2 linked regions of the Prochlorococcus marinus XMU1405 genome follow. The protein of the gene in region 1 interacts with the protein of each later gene in a pairwise test. Links are inferred from orthologs where the notes say so. Each region holds a gene or a part of one and is shown in the gene's direction. Other genes may lie near its edges. The genes, in order: dnaA and dnaB.

Region 1 (11,263 bases):
GTTCGTGAACAGATGGATCTACAACTACAACGGATTTATCTTTTACCCACAACCAAATAACGTTATCACTCAAAACTCTAAGTCCGATTATATTTCGAGCTTTATTAAATTCCATTGTTAACTTAGAATGAAGAATCCTTGGAAGAAATTGATCTATGTTCACTATAGCTTTACCAAAGGGAGCTCTGTTAAAAGATTCAATTTCAACTTTTAAAAGAGCTGGGCTAGATTTCTCTGACGCGTTAGACGAAAATAATAGATCATTAACCTTTGAATCAAATTGCAAACGGGCTAAAGCTCTATTAGTAAGAAATGGAGATGTTCCTGTTTATGTAAGTTATGGTCAGGCTGATTTGGGTATTGTTGGGTATGACGTTTTACGAGAATCTGAATTAAAAGTTGCAAAGTTATTAGATTTAGGATTTGGGGGTTGTCATATGTCGTTAGCGGTTAAGAAAAATAGTAATTATTCAAAACCAACAGATCTTCCAGCGAATTGTAAAGTAGCTAGTAAATTTATAAAAACAGCAAGATCTTATTTTGAAGAATTAAATATTCCTGTAGAGATAGTTCATTTGACAGGTTCAGTCGAGCTTGGTCCTATTACAGGTATGGCAGAGGCAATAGTTGATTTGGTGGCAACAGGAAAGACTCTGAAAGAGAATGGTTTAATTAAAATAGATGATCTTTTCTACTCGACTGCAAGACTAATTGGAAATCCTTTATCTATGAGGTTAGATGATAATCATCTCAGAGATACAATTTTATCAATAGAATCAAAAAATGCTTTATAGAAGATTAGCTAAATGTTTTTTAAAGATTTTAGAAGGATTAAAAAGTTAGGTAAATATTTAACTAAAGATAAAAAAACAATCTATTTAATTTTAATAGTTTTGTTACCTGTTTCTTTCTCTGGAGCTATTCAACCATTATTACTTGGTCAAGCAATTACTATTCTCAAGAACGAAAATACCGATGTTTGGCTAAGTAAAACTTACTTTGGGCAGTCAATAAATGCCATAATATTAACTTTATTTATAACAGTTCTATTTAGATTAGTTCTACAGGGATACCAAACTTACAACATCCAAGCAGTGGGACAACGTTTGACAGCAAGAATAAGAAGAGAACTTTTTGATCATTCAATATCTTTATCTCTTAGGTATCACGACAAAATGCCTGTAGGGAAATTATTAACTAGATTAACAAATGATGTTGATGCTTTAGCCGAGGTTTTTGGGAGTGGTGCAGTTGGAGTCATTGCTGACTTCGTCAGTTTGATAGTAATTTCTTTGACAATGCTGTCAATTGATAGAGGACTTGCAATTTTATTACTTCTAACTCAAATCCCAGTATCATATTTTATTATTTGGCTTCAAAAACGTTATAGAAGAGCCAATTATCAAGTAAGAGAAGAATTGTCTCAACTCAACTCTGATTTTCAAGAGAATCTTCAAGGTTTAGAAGTCGTTCAGATGTTCAGAAGAGAGGCTTTCAATAGCAAGAAATTTTCCAATACTGGAATTGCTTATAAGAAAGCAGTAAATGGAACAATATTTTATGACAGCAGTATTTCGGCATTTATAGAATGGATTTCTCTTGCAGCAGTTTCCTTGGTTTTAGCAGTTGGAGGATATTTTGTAACTTCTGGAAATATTGGTTTAGGAACATTAACAACTTTTATATTATATTCCCAAAGACTTTTTGAACCTCTAAGACAGCTTGCAGAAAGATTTACTCAGATACAAGGAGGTTTAACAGCTGTAGAAAGAATAAATGAATTACTGGATGAAGAAATACAGATTAAGGACTCAATTTCCGCAAAACATTTTTTAGAAAATGCAAAAAATTTAAATAAGAAATTTAATGGCAAAATTGAGTTCAGGAATGTAAATTTTTTCTATAACGAAGGAGAACACATCATAAAGAATTTATCTTTCATAATCAATCCAGGAGAGCATGTGGCTTTTGTAGGGCCAACTGGTTCAGGTAAGACTACGATAATAAGACTATTAAGTAGATTGTATGAACCTCAATCTGGCCAAATTTTAATTGATGATATAGATATAAAAGACATTCCTATTGCAACTCTTAGAAATATGTTGGGGGTAGTTTTGCAAGATACCTTTATCTTTAGTGGAAACGTCGCAGATAATTTGAAACTAAATTCGAATATAGATAATTTTGAATTAGAAAATCTCTGTAAAGAATTAGGGTTAGATAATTTGTTGAAAAAGTTACCTGAAGGTTTGAACACCTCACTAAGAGAAAGAGGGGGGAATCTCTCTTCTGGTGAGAGACAACTTCTTTCAGTAGCTAGAGTAGCGATTAGAAATCCTGTTGTATTAATAATGGACGAAGCAACAGCGTTTATGGATCCCTCTACAGAGGCTACGTTGCAGAAAGATCTTGAGAGAATTCTGTCAAAAAGAACAGCATTAGTAATAGCTCACAGATTAGCAACTATTGAAAGTTCTGATAAGATTTTAGTCTTAAAAGGGGGTTCATTAGTTGAAGAGGGAACACATAGTGAATTAAGGATGAAAAAGGGTTTATATTTTCAACTCTCTGAGCTTCAACAAAAAGGATTTGCAAATTTTTAATGATTTTTAGAAACCAAGGATCTTTAATAAAAAAATCAAACAGCATATCAATGGATGTGCTAATAGATCTATATGGTTTAAATTCTTATGAGTTTACTCAAACAAATAAAAAAGAAATATTTGTATGTAGTAAAAATAAAGATCTAGATCTAATAGAACTAGATCAACTTTTGCAAACTGTTGGATGGAGCAGAAGACCTATAAGGAGGGTAAAAAGAGCTTTGGATTTCAGTATTTTGGTGGTTGGTTTATGGCGTCATGATAATAAATTCCCCAGACTAGTAGGATTTGCAAGATGTACTGGAGATGGAATTCTAGAAGCAACAGTTTGGGATGTGGCTATTAACCCTGTCTACCAAGGAATTGGATTGGGGAAAGAGTTAATGAAATATGTCCTAAAAGAATTGAAAAATATTGGAATTTCTAAAGTAACCCTTTTTGCTGATGCTGAAGTGGTGTCATTTTACAAAAGACAAGGTTGGATATTAGAACCTAAAGGCTCTAAATGTGCTTTTTGGTATGCAAATTAATCATTTTTATAGTAGTCAGAATATATAGATTTTAACGATTCGCCTTTTAACCATCTTCTCCTAAAGTGCCAGTTCTTAATTGCTTGGATAAAAATATTAGTTCTTTCCCATTTCCTTGAACTTATAAAAATAGGTAAATTTAATTGTTTTAAATTTTTTTTTTGGTTTAATCTCCTTAAAAAATCTACATCTTCCATCAAAGGTATCTTTCTAAAACCATTATTCTTAAAATAGGCAGTTCTATGAATTATTAAACCTTGATCACCATACGGTTGTTTAAAAAATTTACTTCTAAAATTCACGAGAATTTCGAGGACTCTATAAATTATCTTTTTGTGATTAATTTTGAATTCAAAATAGTAAATACTATTCTTGTTTCCATTCAAAAATGAATTTATTTTTTTAAACCAATCATTAGTTAATCTTGTGTCCGCATGTAAAAATATGAGCCACTCTCCTTTTGAATTTTTAGCTCCAATATCTAATTGTAAACCTCGATTCCTTTCTTTGGATAAAAATACTTTCGCTCCATAAATATTTGCTATATCAAGCGTTTTATCTTCACTTCCACAATCAACAATTATGATTTCACCCTCTTTCTGCATACTTGACAAGTCTGAAAGCAATAATGGTAAATTATTAGCCTCATTAATAGTTGGAATGATAATTGAGATTTTTGACAAGTCGATTACTTCCTATTTTCAATATCAATAATTGTATCTATATCTATTTTTTTATCTAAAAACTTATATTTTAATTTTGTAGAAGCGAAATTATCAATTGTATTTTGAAGAACATTTTCTGTCCCCCACTTTATGTTTATAAAAGGTAAATATATATGCGACGACATTATTTTTTTTGATAAACCAATAAGCCAATATCCACCATCATTAGATGGTCCTAAAATAAGATCATTTTGTTGAAGCTCTTTTAGAGTATTCAATAAATCTTGATGGCATAAATCTGGAAGGTCAGTACCAATAAAAATAATATTTTTGATCTTATGTCTTGCACAAAATTTTTTGTTGATAATTATTTGCCGTTTCATTTTTTCTCCCAAGCAGCCCTTCCCCTGTAAATTAAATTTTTTAATGCCTAACTCTCTAGTCCATCTTCTGCAATTACCTAACCCCAAACCAGATATAGCAATAGAAATATCAATTAGTTGATTTTCTTGGAGAGATTTTGCGACTGAAATAGTGTGTTTGGTCATTACACTTTGAACCTTTGCAGAATTACTTTTACCTATATCTTTAGATAATCTTGTTTTGCATCTACCAAAACCATGCCATTTTGCCATGATAATAAGTAATGCTTTATCCAATAATTTATGCCGTTTTATAATAATTATATGCCTTAAAAAAATTTTTTTTCTTATAAATTTGTATGATGCTTTGTTAAGTAATTTTAAATTTGTCGTGATCTTGTGATTTCCTAATGGCCAATTAGTAAATTCCAACTAGATTAATAATCTAGAGAAAAAAATTTTGCAAGCAATTAATCCTATTTGGGCGGAAGTTCAACAATCACTTCAAAAAAGTTTAAGTAAGCCTTCATTTGAGACATGGATAAGGCCTGCTAAATTTAACTGTTTTGAAAATGGCTTATTAACCTTAATTGCTCCAAATACATTTTCCAGTGATTGGTTAAGAAAGAATTATTGTCAAACTATCGAAAAGGCTGCAAAAGAAATATGCGGCCATGATGTAAAAGTTGTTTTTAAATCTGAAGAAAATATTAGTAGCGATTCAACAAATAAAGAGAACCTAGATGAACAGATCGTGAGTCATAAGACAAAATCATTTCATAATAGTCAAGATATTTCTTCAAAAAATAGATCTAAAAATCCCAACGGTCTAAATTTGCGCTACGTCTTTAAAAGATTTGTTGTAGGTCCAAATAGTAGGTTAGCTCATGCCGCGGCTTTGGCAGTTGCCGAATCACCTGGGAGAGAATTTAATCCATTATTTATTTGTGGTGGAGTAGGTCTTGGTAAAACTCATTTAATGCAAGCAATAGGGCATTATCGAGTAGAGATAGATCCAGAAGCAAAAGTTAAATATGTATCTACAGAGACTTTTACTAATGATGTTATTAGTGGTATTAGAAGAGATGGAATGACAGCTATTCGAGATAAATATAGAAATGTAGATTTGATTTTAATAGACGATATACAGTTCTTAGAAGGCAAAGAGTATACGCAGGAAGAATTCTTCCATACTTTTAACGCTCTTCACGAATCAGGCAGTCAAATAGTTATTGCAAGTGATAGACCCCCAAATCAATTATCGGGAATTCAAGAGAGATTAATTTCTAGGTTCTCAATGGGTATGACCGCAGATATTCAACCCCCTGACCTTGAGACAAGGACAGCCATCCTTCAAAAGAAGGCAGAACAAGAGATGATGAGTCTTCCAAGAGATTTAATTCAATTTATAGCAGGAAGATTCACTTCGAATATTCGAGAATTGGAGGGAGCATTTACAAGAGCTGTCGCATTTGCATCAATAACTGGCTTGCCAATGACAGTCCAATCAATTGCTCCAATGCTTGATCCAAATAGTGTTGGAGTAGTTGTTACTCCAAAACAAGTTATTAATAAAGTTTCAGATTTCTTTAAAGTTTCTACCGATGAATTGATTAGTTCAAGTAGGAGAAAACCAGTAAGTCAAGCTAGGCAAATAGGCATGTATCTTATGCGACATGGTACTGATCTAAGCCTACCAAGAATTGGAGATGAGTTTGGGGGCAAAGATCATACAACAGTTATGTATGCTATTGAACAAGTTGAAAAGAAATTGTCTATTGATCCTAATGTTGCAAGTCAAGTTCAAAAAATAAGGGATTTACTGCAAATAGATTCAAGAAAAAATTTATAGTTTTTTTGTTAACTAGAAATAAAATTTTTAGGATCTTGATCATATCTGTGCCTAAAAGGTATCTTATCTATTTCATTAATATCACTAAGCGATTCAATTTTATTTAATGATTGTCTTAATAACCTTGCTGAAATAATTGGCATATCTCTTGGAACTGAGATTCTATTTTTTAAGTATCTTAAAGATATTCCTGAAAGTTTTTTAGGGATTAATACTTCACCTTTGACCATATGGGTTAAAGCTGATCTCAATGATTCCTCAAAGGATTCTTTATTGTATGGGTTTACTTTTAGTAAATTATCTTTGTGCTTTATCACTCTTTTAAGAGCAATTTTAGCGTAATATTTTGAATCATAATTTTTATTTAATTCATAATTTCCTAGACCCTCACCAGTATCTACTAGCTTAGAGAAAGTAATCTGTTTTTCATTGCTTTCTTTATAACATCCTCCCATTTGTGGGGGTAAATCATGAGAGTGAGTATGAAAATCTCCTTGAGTGCCTCTATAAGCACTTGTCCCTTCAAAAAGAGTAAGCCAATTATCTACATGACGGTAATAAGATCTTAAATTAAACCCTTTATAATAAGTAAGTGATGCATTCATTCTCTCCATATAGGGTATAAAAATTATATCTCCAACACCAGGCTCTATATCACCTGTATTAGATACTGATGGATCAACAAAACCTGATTTTGATCTAGTTAAGATTTCATCGAGTTTAGAAATGGATTCTTTAAATCTTTTTTTTCTAAAAGAGTTATCTAGAAAATTATAGCTTTCACGGCATAGCCAATTACACCAGGATCTGAAAATTTCTCTTTCTAAGTCTCGAATTTTGATAAGGTGACTAGATGTAATAAAAGATCCAAGTGCTCCAAATTCATTTTCTAGAAAAGCTATGATATTGTCACTTTCAGTTATAACTTGCCCTTTAAATTCAATTGCAGGTAATTTCCCCGATCTGACTTTTTCAAGGAACCATTTTTCTTTTTGGCCGTAGCAAAACATATTAATTTTCTTGACTCTGTATGGAATTTTCTTAAATTCAAGCCATAACCATATCTTCTGACAGTAAGGACACCAAGAATGCCTATCCCTATAGAAGGTAACTAATACATCATTTTCACTATGTCCAAATAATCTTAAATTTGCGTAGGAATTATTTATACCATGGACTCTATCCAGATCTTCAACTTCAAATTTATTTAAATCATCCCATGTCAAAATCCCATTCATTATTTGAATTAAAGCTATAAACTAACGTTATAATAATTGATTAAAAAAAGTCTTGGAATTTGAATTTGATTTAATTGTTGTTGGCGCTGGATCTGGGGGACTCGCGGCGGCTAAACGTGCGGCTAGTTATGGAGCAAAGGTCGCAATCATAGAAGCAAATCAAATAGGAGGAACTTGTGTGATAAGGGGATGTGTGCCTAAGAAATTAATGGTTTATGCAGCTAAAAGTAAAAAAAATATGGATTCTTCTGAAGGATATGGATTAAAAAATGAAGGTATTAATTTTGAATCAAATGTTTTGTTGAAGAATGTTAGAGAGGAGGTTTCTAGATTAAGTAATTTACATAGAAATTCTTTAAAAAACTTGAATATAACTATTTTTGAAGGCTTAGGAAGATTTATTACTCAAAATGAATTAGAAATTATTTGTTCAAAAACAAAGAAAATTAAAAACAAAGTAAGTTCAAAAAAAATTCTTATTTCAGTTGGAGGTAAACCAAAGAAATTAAATATTCCTGGGGTAAATTTGGCATGGACTAGTGATGATATTTTTGAATTAGAAAAATTTCCTAAATCAATATTAATTGTAGGAGGTGGATATATTGCCTGTGAATTTGCTTCTATTTTCAGAAATTTAGGTACTGAAGTAACTCAATTAATTAGAGGTCAACATTTACTTAATGGTTTTGATGAGGATCTTTCTTCATGCCTAGAGGAATCACCTACTTTTACTGAAATCAATATAATCCCCAATACTCAATTAAATTCTATCAAAAAAGTAAATGGAAATTTGGAATCTACCCTAGACTCGGGAGATAAACTCCTAACTGATAATATCCTTATTGCTACAGGAAGAGAACCAAATCTTTTGCCTTTAAATTTAGATTTTTTAAATCTAAAGATGGATGGCCAATATTTAGATGTCAATGAACTTAATCAAACAAGCAACTCAAATATTTTTGCAGTTGGCGATATCATAAATAAGCCAAACTTAACTCCAGTAGCAATAGAACAAGGGAGAGTTTTTTCGGATAATTTTTTTAATGACCAAAAAAGAAAAGTAAATTATGAATATATCCCTAAGGCCGTTTTTACTATTCCAGAAATTTCAACAGTTGGCTTAAGTGAGAAAAGAGCTAAAGAGATTTACTCTGGAAAAAATATAAAAATTTTCAAATGCAAATTTACCCCTATGTCTAATACCTTTAAAGAGAATAAATCAAAATGTATGTTGAAGATTGTAGTTCATAAGCTAACTGACAAAGTCCTAGGATGTCATATGTTTGGAGAAACATCGTCTGAGATTATTCAAATGGCATCAATTTCATTAAATGCAGGGATAACAAAAAAAGACTTTGATTTTACTATGGCTTTGCACCCAACTATCTCAGAAGAATTTGTGACTATGTATGGATAAAATTATGAATTAGAAAATTTTAATTTTTCTTGAACAATCAGAAATACTATAAGTAATGCAAAGTAAATAAATAAACCTATCCTTAATTCAGAAAGGAAGTCAAATTTATTCAGGAAAAGTATCTTATCGAGAATGTAGAAAATATAAAGATTAAGCAAAATAAATCCTTCAATTCTTGTAATTTTCCCTTTGCTCCAGAAAATTGGTAAGCATGCAAAGGTAGTTAAAACCATAAAAGGTAAGTCAACTTTTATTAGACTCTCTTCAATTACTAAACCTTTAAATCCAGAAAAAATACTGCAACTTCCAAGGATTAAAAGTTGATTGAGTAAATTACTTCCTATTACATTCCCAATTGCAAGATCTGTTTTGCCTTTAAATGCAGCAATTATTGAAGTTACTAATTCTGGTAAAGATGTCCCAGTTGCGACGATAGTTAAACCAATAATAATTTCATTTACACCCAAAAGAGTAGCGAGCGTTTGAGAACCATTTACTAAAATATTTGAACCAAAGCTTAAAAGAAATATTCCCAATATTAACTTTAGTAAAATATTCATTTTCCCTTTATAGTTATCTTTTAATTCTTCTATCTCTGGTTCAGCATCTTTTGTCTCCTCTCCTTTTTCATTGATGGTATTGATTTCCCATATTGTATTTAAGATTAAACAAAAAATTAGAAATATCCCTGCTTGCAATGTTAATAATCCTGTTGATGACATAGCCCAAACTGCACAAGAAATTGCCATTAAAAGAGGCACATCTCTTCTTACTATTCTGCTTTTTACTTTAAGAGGCGTTATCAATGAGCTTATGCCCAAAACAACGAGAACATTAAAAATATTGCTTCCAATTACATTGCTTGCCGCAAGCGAATCACTGCCTTTTAAAATTGAACTCAAACTTACCAACAACTCAGGAGAGCTTGTTCCAAGAGAAACAACTGTCAAACCAATTACTATTTGAGGTATTCCTAAAATTAAAGATAAAAATATGGCACCTTGAATAAAGAACTCTCCTCCAGCAAAAAGTAGAACTATGCCTAAAAATATTTCTATTATTGGAAATAAAAAATCACTCATATTTAGGATTTAATTTAGATAATAAAAATTTTCATAATTGGTTAATAACTATCCTCAAATATCTATAATTTATTGTCAATTTTAATTTGCTGTTAAAATTGATTAAATAGAAAAAATTTTGAAGACTTTAAACATAATAAAACCTGATGATTGGCATTTACATTTAAGAGAAGGTCTTGTATTAAAAAATATCATTCATTTTACTTCCAAATATTTTGGAAGAGCCATTGTTATGCCAAATACTAAAAGTCCCATAACATCAATCAATAGCGCTATTTCTTATAAGAAATCTATTGTTGAAGCGCTCCCAGAAAGTTCTAAGTTTGAACCATTAATGACAATTTATCTTACAGATGACACTGATAAAGGGGAACTAATTAATGGTTTTAAAAAAAATGTTTTTTTTGCAGCAAAATTATATCCTGCTAATGCCACAACAAATTCCAGTCATGGAGTTAGGAAAATAGAAAATCTATATAGGATTTTTGAATTAATGCAAGATTCTGGAATGCCTCTTTTAATTCATGGGGAAGTGACTGATTCTGAAGTAGATGTATTCGATAGAGAAGAAGTTTTTATAGATAAAGAACTTTCTCAAATAACCAAAAGATTTCCAAAATTAAAAATCGTTCTAGAACATATAACCACCTCTTACGCAGTGGATTTTGTGCAAGAAAATAATATTGGGGCTACTATTACTCCGCATCATTTGCATATAAATAGAAATGCAATGTTTTTTGGAGGCTTAAATAGTGATTTTTACTGCTTACCAGTTGCTAAGAGGGAAAATAATAGACTCGCTTTAAGGAGAGCGGCAACAAGTGGGAAAAAATGTTTTTTCTTGGGGACTGACTCTGCTCCACACCTTAGGAAGTGGAAGGCTTTTTGTGGATGTGCAGGCATTTTTAATTCGCCAGTAGCAATAGAAAGCTACTTAACAGTTTTTGAAGAGGAGGATGCTCTAGACAATTTTGAGAACTTTGCAAGTTTGAATGGCCCTAATTTTTATAATGTCCCACCAAATAAAGAAAAATTAAAATTAGTTTCTAGACCTCACAAAATCAAAGAATATATTGATGTTGTTGAAGAAAAAAATATTGTCGGACAAATAAAACCATTTCATGCAGGTGAAACTTTACAATGGCAAGTAGAAGGAATAGTAAATTAAAAAATTGGATTTAATCTCACAATTAAAAGTGTAAATATTCCAATTTTTCTTGGTTAAATGGGTTACTTTCAGCTACGATTAGAAAGCGCAAATTCCTTTGGGAGTGTGGCGGAATTGGTAGACGCGCCGGACTTAAAATCCGTCGAGCGATTTAGCTCGTGGGGGTTCAAGTCCCCCCACTCCCATTATTTAATTATTTATTTTAGTTCTGACGATAACTTCCAATAGTTGTTATGTTTTAACTAGGCAAACATAAATTAAAATGGAAAGTTTTTTCAATAATTCATTCGCTACTTTAATTGCTTATATCGGAATTATTTCTACCTATTTATTGGTTATCCCATTG
Region 2 (11,322 bases), on another replicon or contig:
AAATTAGCCCAGGAGACAGGATTTAACTCGGCTGAAGAATTTAACTTCATGGTACAGCTTCCCAATGGCATCATTCCATCAACCAAAGAAAAATCTTTTTCAGCAAGACGGAATATATATCTCATTAATTCAGTTTCACTTTGATAATTTGTGAAAATATCTTGCTGCATCCATTTACCAGATCTCAAACCAATACTTTCAAGCTGAAATCCCTTATCAAATTTTATATTCTCTAAATCGTCTTTTTTTTGTACAGCACTTGCTATGAAACTTAAGATGTTTTGGATTTCTTTTTCATTACTCAGCTCATCTAAAGAGATTCCAAAACCAGTGGAATTTTCAATAGTTGATCCCAAAGGCAAAATTCTTAGGTTAAATCCATTTTTTAAAGCTTCATTATGAATATTTTGGGCATGCTCAGAATAAACATCTACACTATCAAATCTAATCCCATCAGATACATAAAAACCTAGATTAGCCAAACATGATTCTAAATTGATTCTCAACTGAACTATTCTCTTAGCAATTTCCGTTAAACCATTAGGTCCATGATAAATAGCATAAAAAGAAGAAATTATGGCTAACAAAGATTGAGCAGTACATATATTACTAGTAGCCTTCTCCCTTCTAATATGTTGCTCTCTTGTTTGTAATGCTAGTCTCAAAGACTTTTCTCCATTTTTAGAGAGAGTTTGACCAACTATTCTTCCCGGGATAAGCCTTTTATATTTTTCGCTACATGCAAAAAATGCGGCATGAGGCCCACCAAAACCCATTGGAACTCCGAATCTTTGCATACTACCTACTGCAACATCCACACCAAATTCAGAGATTGGTTTAATTAAAACTTGTGCAAGTGGATCAATACATGCAGTTACAATAATTTCTGATCTATGTGCTTGAGATATTAAAAATGTTGGATCAAATAATTCCCCATTTTTGCCGGGTAATTGCAACAAAATTCCGAAAACATCCTCATTATTAGGAAGGTTGCTTGGAGTAAAGCGTTTTAAGGATATTCCCAAAGGTTTTGCCCTGGTTTGTAAAACATTAAAAGTATGATCAAAAACATTTGACTCTACTAAGTAAACTTTCGAAGATTTATTTTTTCTTGCGGAAAAACTCATAGCCATAGCTTCTGCAGCAGCAGTGGCTTCATCTAACAAAGAAGCATTAGCAACAGGGAATCCTGTCAGTTCACAAACAATAGTCTGGAAATTAAAAAGAGCTTCTAGTCTTCCTTGAGCAATTTCTGCTTGGTATGGAGTATAAGACGTATACCACCTGGGGTTTTCAAGAACATGCCTTTGGATTACTTTAGGCATGTGATTATCGTAATAACCAAGTCCTATTAGAGATCTCATTTTAATGTTTTTATTAGCAATCTCATCTAATTCGTTTAAAGCCTCAATTTCCGAACATCCACTGGGTAATATTTCAGAAGAATTATCTTTTAACTGAATATCCTCAGGAACAACTTGATCTATAAATTGATCAATATTATTGAAACCAAGCTTGAAGAGCATTGTCTGCTCATCCAAATCACTCAGACCAAGGTGTCTATTAATAAATAAATCTGAATTAACGGTGGATTTCATATCCAATTTTTTCAACAGCTTAGCCTATTGATAAAGATTTTGCTTTAAATTGGCATGACCTTTGATTTATATACCTCTGAGGTCATCAAATTATCAAATGATACTTTGGATTCGGGTTTAATAACAATCAACCATCCTTCTCCAATCGGATCATTCTGTAAAAGCTCTGGGTTATCAATAACACTTTCATTTACAGATACTATTTCTCCTGAAAAAGGCAGGTAAACTTCCTCAACAGCCTTAACAGATTCTATTGTTCCAAATGTATCACCTTTCTCTAAAGTTGAACCTTGATCAGCTAATTCAACAAAAACAATATCCCCCAATTGATCAACAGCAAATTCACTAACTCCAATTTTTAAAAATCCGTTTTCTTCTAATACATATTCATGCGTATCAGCATAATTAAGGTTATCTGGAAATTGGTAAGACATAATTAGGTTGATAAAGAAATTAGAGAATCTTTTGTAATTAATTTTGCCTCTAATAATTCAGATAATAGTTGAATTAAAGCAATTTTGATATGAGCTATGTGAGAACCACCTTGAACATAAATGTTATAGGGATCTCTTAAAGGAGCATCAGCAGAAAATTCACTCGTACTACCTTCAATAAATGTACCTCCTGCCATTAATAATTTTGAATCATATCCGTCCATTGATGATGGAACAACATTCAGAAAAGAATCTACTGGTGAAGAATTTTGAAAAGATTGACAAACTTTTTGTACCAAATCAGGATTATTCAATCTTACTGACTGAATAAGATCAGATCTATAACTTGCTGGCTCTGGTAAAACCTTAAATCCCAAATTTTTAAAGACTGCTGCAATCATATCAGCACCTTTTAGTGATTCGTGAACAATTTGTGGTGCTAAAAACAAACCCTGCAAAATTAATCTTCCTAGTCCAAAATTTATTCCTGCAGAAGAGCCAATGCCTGGTGAAGTTAATCTAGAACATGCCATTTCAACCAGCTCTGCATCTCCTGCAACGTACCCACCAGTAGGAACGATTGTTCCCCCCAAATTTTTAATCAATGATCCAGCAATTATATTTGCACCTTTAGAAATTGGTTCACTATCTTCAACAAGCTCCCCATAACAATTATCAACAAAACATATACAATTAGGATCAAGAGAATGAATAAGACTACAAATTTTCTCTATCTGATGATTCGTAAGAGATTTTCTCCAGCTATATCCACAACTTTTTTGTATGAATACTAATTTGCATGAATTTTCTTCAAAAGAATGAACAATTTTTTCTTCAAAAGAATCAAAATTCTCGCAGATATTTATTTGCTTGTATTCAATGTCAAAATCTTTAAGTGAGCCTTTTCCTCCTCCCCTTATTCCTATGACTTCTTCTAAAGTGTCATATGGTTGTCCTGTAAGAGATAACATTACATCTCCAGGTCGAAGAATTCCAAATAAGACAGAACTTATTGCATGCGTTCCACTTACAAATTGCATCCTCACAGCAGCCTTTTCAGCAAGAAACAATCTTGCAAATACCGCATCAATTTTTTCTCTAGATATATCATCATGACCACTACCAGAAGATTGATTGAAATGACTAGTAGAAACTTTTTCTTCCTTAAAAATTGTCAAAATATTTTCTAATTTCTGGAAAACCTGATTGGACCTTTCTTGGAAAACTTTACTTAAACTCTCTTCAACAGAAAGAATAGCTTTTTCAGCCAATTTTAAGTTATTGTCAAGAGTCATTTATTATGAAAATTCATCTTATTTTTCAGAAGCTAAATTTCTTAATTCTGCGAGGAAAGCATTAGGTCCCCTACCCTGAAAATAAGAAAGTGTTTTTGAAGCCTCATATAAATCAAGAAGTTCTCCATCTAATTCTTCTGCCGTATAATCTCTAATTCCTGCAATTACCTCAGCAAAACGTTCTCTACGGGCAGATTTATTGACAGCATAGGCTTCCATTACCTGCATTTTACATGATCTCCAAGCCTTATTCTGACAAAAATGCACTGAAAGAGCATCACTTAAAGCAGAAGCTTCTTCATCTTCTATGTACCAGTCAAAAGATGAAGGTAGAGGTTTTAATCCTGAAAATATCTCGAATAACTCCCCGGCCGACAATGGATTACCAGAATCATTTTTTAGGGGTAATGCAGACTCTTCCAAAGATTTCCATAACTCTGGGTAATCACTTTCAAAACGATCCCTGATTTTTTCAATACCTTGATCAAGAATCGTATTAACTTGAGCTAAAGCAAGAAAAACTTCAGGACCTGGCGAAGATAACTTACCATTCCTAAGATTAGAAATTTGCGAATTATGAACTTTACCTAAATCAAGAACTTCAGAAAGTAATGGCAATACTCTGTGAGACCATCCATTTCTTTCATGCCAGAGGTGTATCAAATGAGCCATAGCCCTTCGACCTCTAGATAATTTATCGCGATATCCGAGACTCACAGATAATTAAACTTATCAATAGTATAGTATGATAATATTACATATCGGTAATTTTGAAAATAGTATTTCAATATCATGAATTCAGTAATTTTCCAAGAAACAGCAAAATTAAAAAAACCTGTTCCAGCTGAAAAAGTTATAGAACTCTCAGAAAAATTACTGGAACCTTCCAGTCATTCAAAAAGATATCCTCCAAGACTACATAAAACGTGGGGAACAATAGTTTTTATGGTTGCAATTCATATTCTTTCTCTTGTAGCTTTACAACCAAAATTTTGGAGTCTCCCTGCAGTCACTTCATTATTATTTTTTTACTGGGTAACTGCTTGTTTAGGAGTCACCCTTGGATATCACAGATTGCTATCACACAGATCGTTCATTGTGCCAAAATGGTTAGAAAGATTTTTTGCTACCTGTGGAGCCATAAGTTGCCAGCATGGCCCAATAGATTGGGTAGGTTTACATAGGCATCACCACTCTTTTTCAGATACCGAAGTAGATCATCACAATAGTAAAAAGGGGTTTTGGTGGAGTCATATGGGTTGGATGTTTAAAGACGTAGAAGCACTAAAAGCTGTTCCAAAACTAAGTGCAGATTTAATCAAGGATCCATACTATAGATTTCTAAATAAATATTTTTTATTCTTACAAATTCCTATTGGACTTTCATTGTACGCAATAGGTCAAAAATTAGGAGTTGGAGGATGGGCTCTAGTCCTTTGGGGAATTCCATTGAGGCTTGTGGTTGTTTATCACGTGACTTGGCTAGTCAACTCCGCAACGCATTGTTGGGGTAAAGCACCATTTGAAAGTGGTGATTCATCTAAAAACAATGCATGGGTTGCTGCATTAACTTTTGGAGAAGGTTGGCATAATAATCATCATGCATTTCCTAATTCGGCAAAACAAGGATTATTTAAAGGTCAGATAGACATAACATGGGAACATATTAAGATTCTTGCAAAATTTGGTTTTGCAAAAAAAGTAAAGTTACCCTCTAGGTCTTATTATTAACTATATTGTTCAATATTTTCATGTCTAAAAGAGTACAAGTCGCATTAACTGAATCAATCGCATCACTAGGTAAAGAAGGAGATCTAGTTGATGTAGCACCAGGATACGCAAGAAATTTTCTGTTACCTTATGGGAAGGCAATGAATGTAACACCAGCAGTCCTTAAACAAATTGAGAGGAAGAAAGAAAAAGAAAAAATCGCTGCTGATAAATTAAAGCAAGAAGCTTTAGATTTCCAAACTGCATTATCTACAATAGGTAGGTTCACTATCAAAAAACAGGTTGGAGAAGATGGTGTCCTTTTTGGAACGGTTACGAATGGTGATGTTGCCGAAGCGATAGAAGCGGCTACTAAAAAAGAAATTGATAGAAGAAACATTACTGTTCCTGATATCCATAATTTAGGTTCCTTTACTGCAAAAATAAAATTACATCCAGAAGTAAATGCAGAAGTAAATATTGAAGTAACAAGTTAATCAATTTGTTGCATTATTTTGAAAAGTAGCCAGAGTATATATCTAAGCAATTAAAGATATGGTTTCCGTACCTTTTCCAAATAATGGGCAAAATAAAAATTTTAAAAAGGATTTTAATAGTGAAAATGCTGGATTAGTTCCTCCTCAAAACGTTCAAGCAGAGGAAGCAGTTCTTGGTGGAATACTTCTTGATCCAGACGCGATCGGAAGAATTGCAGACTTAATTAAACCTGAAGCTTTTTATATAAATGCCCATCAAGAGATTTATAGAACAGCATTAATGTTGCATACCCAGGGAAAACCAACTGATTTAACATCAATGAGTGCTTGGTTAGCAGATAATGGATCATTAGAAAAAATTGGAGGAAACAGCAAACTGGTAGAACTCGTTGAAAATGTTTCCTCTACAGCTTCCATAGAACAAGTTGCTAATTTAATTAACGACAAATTCATGAGAAGGCAACTTATTAGATCTGGAAATGAAGTGGTTCAACTAGGTTTTGATCAAACTCAAGATACTAATGAAGTTCTAGATAAAGCAGAGCAAAAAATATTTGAAATCAGTCAAGAAAAACCTTCAAAAGGTCTGACTCAAGCAGCTGAAATCCTTACAAGTACTTTCAATGAAATAGAGTCAAGATCATTAGGTACTTCAGTAGCTGGAATTCCTGTAAATTTCTACGATCTTGATGCGATGACTCAAGGTTTTCAAAGAAGTGATTTAATAATTGTTGCTGGAAGACCTTCAATGGGGAAAACTTCAATGGTTCTTAATCTAGCTAAAAATGTTGCACAATCTCAAGATTTACCTGTGTGTGTATTTAGCCTTGAAATGAGTAAAGAACAGTTGACATATAGACTGCTCTCTATGGAAGTGGGAATCGAAAGTGGCAGGCTAAGAACAGGAAGATTACAGCAAGATGAATGGCCATTACTCGGAGAAGGTATCAATTCATTAGGTCAATTACCAATATTTATAGATGATAAGCCTAACTTAAGTGTTCTAGAGATGAGATCTCTGTGCAGAAGATTAATAGCTGAACAAAAAAAAGAACTTGGATTAATTGTGATTGATTATCTGCAGTTAATGGAAGGATCAACCCCTGATAATAGAGTGCAAGAACTTTCACGAATAACAAGAGGTCTTAAAAGCATGGCCAGAGAATTAAAAGTACCAGTAGTAGCTTTATCTCAGCTAAGTAGAGGGGTTGAGTCTAGAACAAATAAAAGACCAATGTTAAGCGATCTAAGAGAATCAGGATCTATTGAACAAGACGCAGATTTAGTATTAATGATTTACAGAGATGAATACTATAATCCGGAGACTGAAGATAGAGGAATTACAGAAATCATTGTCACTAAACATAGAAATGGACCCGTAGGAACTGTTAAATTATTATTTGAACCTCAATTTACGAGATTTAGGAATTTAGCTAACTAAATCGATCCTAAAATGCAAGATCATCAATCAACAAATGAATCTTTTGACATCATCGTTATTGGAGGAGGACATGCAGGATGCGAAGCCGCTATAACAACAGCAAAATTAGGTTTTTCTACTGCCTTATTTACAATTAATCTAGATAGAATTGCCTGGCAACCCTGTAACCCTGCGGTTGGAGGCCCAGCAAAAAGTCAGTTGGTTCATGAAGTTGATGCATTAGGTGGAATTATTGGTAAATTAGCCGATGAGACAGCTATTCAAAAAAGAATATTAAATGCAAGTAGAGGCCCAGCTGTATGGGCGTTAAGAGCTCAGACAGATAAAAGAGAATACTCAAAAAGAATGATTGAAATACTACAAAATACAGATAATTTATCTTTAAAAGAAGCAATGATTACTGAACTGGATATTGCAAAAACTGAACAAATTGGATTGAACTCAAAAAAAATCATAAAAAAAAGAATACAGGGTGTAAAAACATTCTTTGGTAGTTACTATTCAGCGAAATCAGTTATCATCACAGCTGGTACGTTCTTAGAAGGCAAAATATGGATAGGGAATAAATCTATGTCAGCAGGTAGGTCGGGCGAACAAGCAGCACAAGGTCTCACTCAAAACTTGCACGAAATTGGTATTAAAACAGAACGTTTAAAAACAGGAACTCCAGCAAGAGTTGACAAAAAAAGTATCATTTTTGATGAATTAGATATTCAACCTAGTACTGCAGCTGATAAATATTTTTCGTTTGACCCAGATATAAAAAATAATATGCCCCAAGTTAGTTGTCATATCACTAGAACTACTTCTAAAACACATCAACTCATTAGAGATAATTTACATTTAACTCCCATTTACGGCGGTTTTATTGATAGTAAAGGTCCAAGATATTGTCCCTCTATTGAAGATAAAATCGTTAAATTTGCCGATAAAGAATCACATCAAATTTTCTTAGAACCAGAAGGAATTAATACCCCTGAAATATATGTACAAGGATTTTCAACAGGTTTACCCGAAAATATTCAATTAGAACTTTTAAGAACCTTACCTGGATTAAGTGAATGTAAAATGTTGCGACCAGCATATGCTGTGGAGTACGACTATATTCCTGCAACACAGCTCCAAACATCTCTCGAAACGAAAGAAATTGAATATTTATTTAGCGCAGGACAAATTAATGGGACTACTGGTTATGAAGAAGCAGCAGCACAAGGGTTAGTTGCAGGAGTCAATGCGACAAGAAAATTAAACAAAAAAGACCCAATAATCTTCACTAGAGAAAGCAGTTATATTGGAACAATGATCAATGATTTAATTACCAAAGATCTCAAAGAACCATATAGAGTTCTCACTAGTAGGAGTGAATATAGGTTAACTCTTAGAGGAGATAATGCGGATAGGAGATTAACGCCATTAGGTTATCAAATAGGACTAATTAATGAGAAAAGATGGTCGGTCTATCAAGAAAAAATGAAATTCCTCGAGGAAGAGAAATTAAGATTAAATAATACTCGTTTAAAAAATACCGATGAAATATCAAAAAAAATAGAATTAGAAACGGGATCAAAAATCAAAGGCTCAACAACTTTGAAAGAACTCTTAAAAAGACCAAATTTTCATTATTCAGATCTAATTAAATATAATTTGAATAAAAAAAATCTAGGTCCTTCAATACAAGAAGGTGTTGAAATAGATATTAAATACGAGGGTTACCTTAAAAGACAAAAAAACAACATAGAACAAATAAATCGTCAAAGATGTAAATCTCTGCCTCAAGAAATAAATTATGAAAAGATAGAGACATTATCTTTAGAAGCTAGAGAAAATTTGAATAAGATAAAGCCAAAAAATTTTGGTGATGCCTCAAAAATTCCTGGAGTAAGCAAAGCTGATTTAACTGCATTACTTGTTTGGCTAAAAATAAGAGAAATTAAAAAAGAAAAGGCAAATATTTTTATCGAAAAAAAGTTATCATCTTAAAAGGATTCCTTCTGAGCACTGAATAATAAACTTTTTAAATCACCAAATATTTTATGGGAAGAAAAAGCCTCCTCTTTTTTAGTGAAAAATTCACTCCCAAAAATATCTGGTCCATGGAAATTAATGTTGCTTGGGGATGGAAGTCCAACTAGACATTTACAGCTTTTAACTAATCAAGAGACAAAAATTAAGTTAATTTCAATGCGAGTTGATCCTCTATTCATTGAAGAAGGTCCTAAAGAATTAAATCAATTAAATGGACCTTTAATTAGAAGACAAGTATGGATTAAAAACAATAATAAAAACCTAGCATGGGCTGAAAGTTGGTGGAATGAAGAACAAGTGAATGAAAATTTAAAAGCCAAAGAAGAACCAATTTGGAAGAATTTGACGCAAGACAGATCAGAATTGTTTAGAGAAGTTGACCGAATTTCACTTGTTAATTCAAATTGGTTAGAGGATCAATTTTGTTTTAAAGGTCCATTCTGGTCAAGAAATTATAGATTTTTTCGAGACAAAAAGCCCTTAACAGTTATTAGAGAAGTATTCAATCCACATTTAGAAAGTTTATTAGGCTATTCAGGAATTAAAGAATTTACGAAACTATACTCTTCTTCTTCTTGATCTGGGAAGATTTCTTGATTTTGATTGAACTTGTTGGTTTGATTGAACTCTCGAAGTATTATTCTCTTTTTCTGAATCTCTTTGCCATCTTTCAACTTTGAAATCCATCTCATCTGGCCAATCTTCGTCCTTACTCTCTCTCACATAAGGTAATTTTTTTTGCTCAGTTGTATCTATATTTTTTGGTTGCCTTAAAGATATTGCTTCTAAAGGTCTTTTTGAGTACTGTTTAGCTGATTCATAAGAATTTGATTCTCTAGAAAATGTCTTAATATCGCTGTTATCATCATAAAAATTCTCATCATTCCAATCATCATTATCTTCATCAAAAAATAAATCCACTTTTTCAGATACCCATCTTCCTACTTTTTTCACACTCTTACTTGTTATTCCTTGAAAATCTGAGTTCCTTCTTTTTCCTGGTCTAGCACCAGATACTCCATCAACAAATTGCCTTCCAGTTTCGAAAATTTTATCAACCTGTTTATCAACAATATTTTTATCAAAACTATTTCTAAGATTTCTAATTCTCTTTGAATCCATAAATTATTTTGCTTTTTAAAATATAAATTACATTAAAAAAATAAATAATTCCAAATATAGAAACAAAAACACATCTTATATTTTTAATCAAACAAAATTAAACAGTTTTTATTCCATGATCCATTAAAGAAATTGACACAACATTTTTTACAAGCAATATTCTTTATCCTTTTCCTGTAGAAAAATTTCTCACCACAATTTTGACAAGTTCCTATGTACTTTAATTCTCTCCTTTCAATAGGAAATGAGTGCCTCACAGAAATTTGAAAATTCTTCTCTTTCTCATTAATTTCATTCATCTTTTCTAAGAAATTTGGACCATGTATCTCATTTTTTTTTAATATCCTATCTACCCATGCATGAATCATTTCATGACATAAAGTACTGTTTATTTCACTAGTAGATAATTTACTCAAAATAGGTTTCGATAAGATAATTTCAGAATCTATAAAACCATTAATGCGTTTTCTTTTATAAAAACCAGCAGTAGTTTTTAATCTATTATCACTCCATCTAACTTTTACTAAAGGGTGATTATTAACCGTTAAAGAATTTTCAAAATATTGGCTATTAAATCTATGAAATAAGGGTAAAAGAGGAATTACAGGCATTATGGATTAAAATTAGTATTATTTTGACAAAAAAAGCCATCAAAAACGATTTCTTTTCTTAAAGTAATAAAAAACTCAAATCAACATGGATGCAACACTAGTTAAAGATATCGGAATTAAAGCATTATTAGTTGGTGGAGCTGTACTAGTTTCTTTTTGGACTTTTAATGCAGTCAAATTAGTTATAAGCGCCAGAGGAATTAATCCATTAGTAAGAAAGTTTTTCGATCAAATAGCTGCTGGCAGAATTGATGCAGCTTATGGTTTGACTACAAAAACTTATAAAACGCATGTAAAACGACAAGATTTTCTTAAATTTTTAGCTAGTTTAAACCTCAATAAATATAGAAATTTAAAATCAGGAAGACCTAGAGTCCAAGAAGATCAAATCATAATAACTTTGAATCTAAAATCAGAAGACAAACAAGATGAACTCCCATTAGATTTTACTTTTGCAAAAACTGACAATGATTGGAAAATAGACAGAATAGCTAAAGTTAATTAATAATTTCTTGTGAGGCAAAAAATTGTTTAAAGAAGAAATAATACATCAATTAGAATTACACCCAAGTAGATTAGATAAAGAAAA

The links.
Region 2: the proteins of dnaA (region 1) and dnaB interact in binary tests that used the Escherichia coli proteins (3 or more experiments, as listed by UniProt). The link is inferred for Prochlorococcus marinus XMU1405 from one-to-one orthologs.

Annotation. Positions count from the first base shown.
Region 1 is NZ_JAAORF010000001.1:503,988-515,250, forward strand. What follows is about bases 3,891-6,816. They hold dnaA (chromosomal replication initiator protein DnaA), read left to right. Parts: upstream 3,891-4,620; coding sequence 4,621-6,012; downstream 6,013-6,816. Other genes in these bases: HA148_RS02930 (TIGR04282 family arsenosugar biosynthesis glycosyltransferase), read right to left, coding at 3,891-4,433; HA148_RS02940 (glutathione S-transferase), read right to left, coding at 6,021-6,816. In the rest of the region: gloB (hydroxyacylglutathione hydrolase), read right to left, coding at 1-115; hisG (ATP phosphoribosyltransferase), read left to right, coding at 156-794; HA148_RS02915 (ABC transporter ATP-binding protein), read left to right, coding at 807-2,603; HA148_RS02920 (GNAT family N-acetyltransferase), read left to right, coding at 2,603-3,133; HA148_RS02925 (TIGR04283 family arsenosugar biosynthesis glycosyltransferase), read right to left, coding at 3,130-3,816; more of HA148_RS02930, read right to left, coding at 3,822-3,890; more of HA148_RS02940, read right to left, coding at 6,817-7,250; gorA (glutathione-disulfide reductase), read left to right, coding at 7,303-8,667; HA148_RS02950 (calcium/sodium antiporter), read right to left, coding at 8,670-9,749; pyrC (dihydroorotase), read left to right, coding at 9,868-10,917; HA148_RS02965 (NAD(P)H-quinone oxidoreductase subunit L), read left to right, coding at 11,180-11,263. UniProt on the Escherichia coli protein: Plays an essential in the initiation and regulation of chromosomal replication. Binds in an ATP-dependent fashion to the origin of replication (oriC) to initiate formation of the DNA replication initiation complex once per cell cycle.
Region 2 is NZ_JAAORF010000003.1:596,216-607,537, forward strand. The notes cover bases 4,799-7,783. They hold dnaB (replicative DNA helicase), read left to right. Parts: upstream 4,799-5,592; coding sequence 5,593-6,975; downstream 6,976-7,783. Other genes in these bases: HA148_RS09305 (acyl-CoA desaturase), read left to right, coding at 4,799-5,058; rplI (50S ribosomal protein L9), read left to right, coding at 5,079-5,534; mnmG (tRNA uridine-5-carboxymethylaminomethyl(34) synthesis enzyme MnmG), read left to right, coding at 6,988-7,783. In the rest of the region: gcvP (aminomethyl-transferring glycine dehydrogenase), read right to left, coding at 1-1,598; glycine cleavage system protein GcvH, read right to left, coding at 1,643-2,032; HA148_RS09295 (aminotransferase class I/II-fold pyridoxal phosphate-dependent enzyme), read right to left, coding at 2,035-3,327; HA148_RS09300 (hypothetical protein), read right to left, coding at 3,346-4,044; more of HA148_RS09305, read left to right, coding at 4,120-4,798; more of mnmG, read left to right, coding at 7,784-8,955; HA148_RS09325 (chorismate lyase), read left to right, coding at 9,004-9,579; HA148_RS09330 (RNA helicase), read right to left, coding at 9,559-10,122; HA148_RS09335 (SprT family zinc-dependent metalloprotease), read right to left, coding at 10,206-10,733; HA148_RS09340 (hypothetical protein), read left to right, coding at 10,819-11,238; HA148_RS09345 (RNA ligase family protein), read left to right, coding at 11,261-11,322. UniProt on the Escherichia coli protein: The main replicative DNA helicase, it participates in initiation and elongation during chromosome replication. Travels ahead of the DNA replisome, separating dsDNA into templates for DNA synthesis.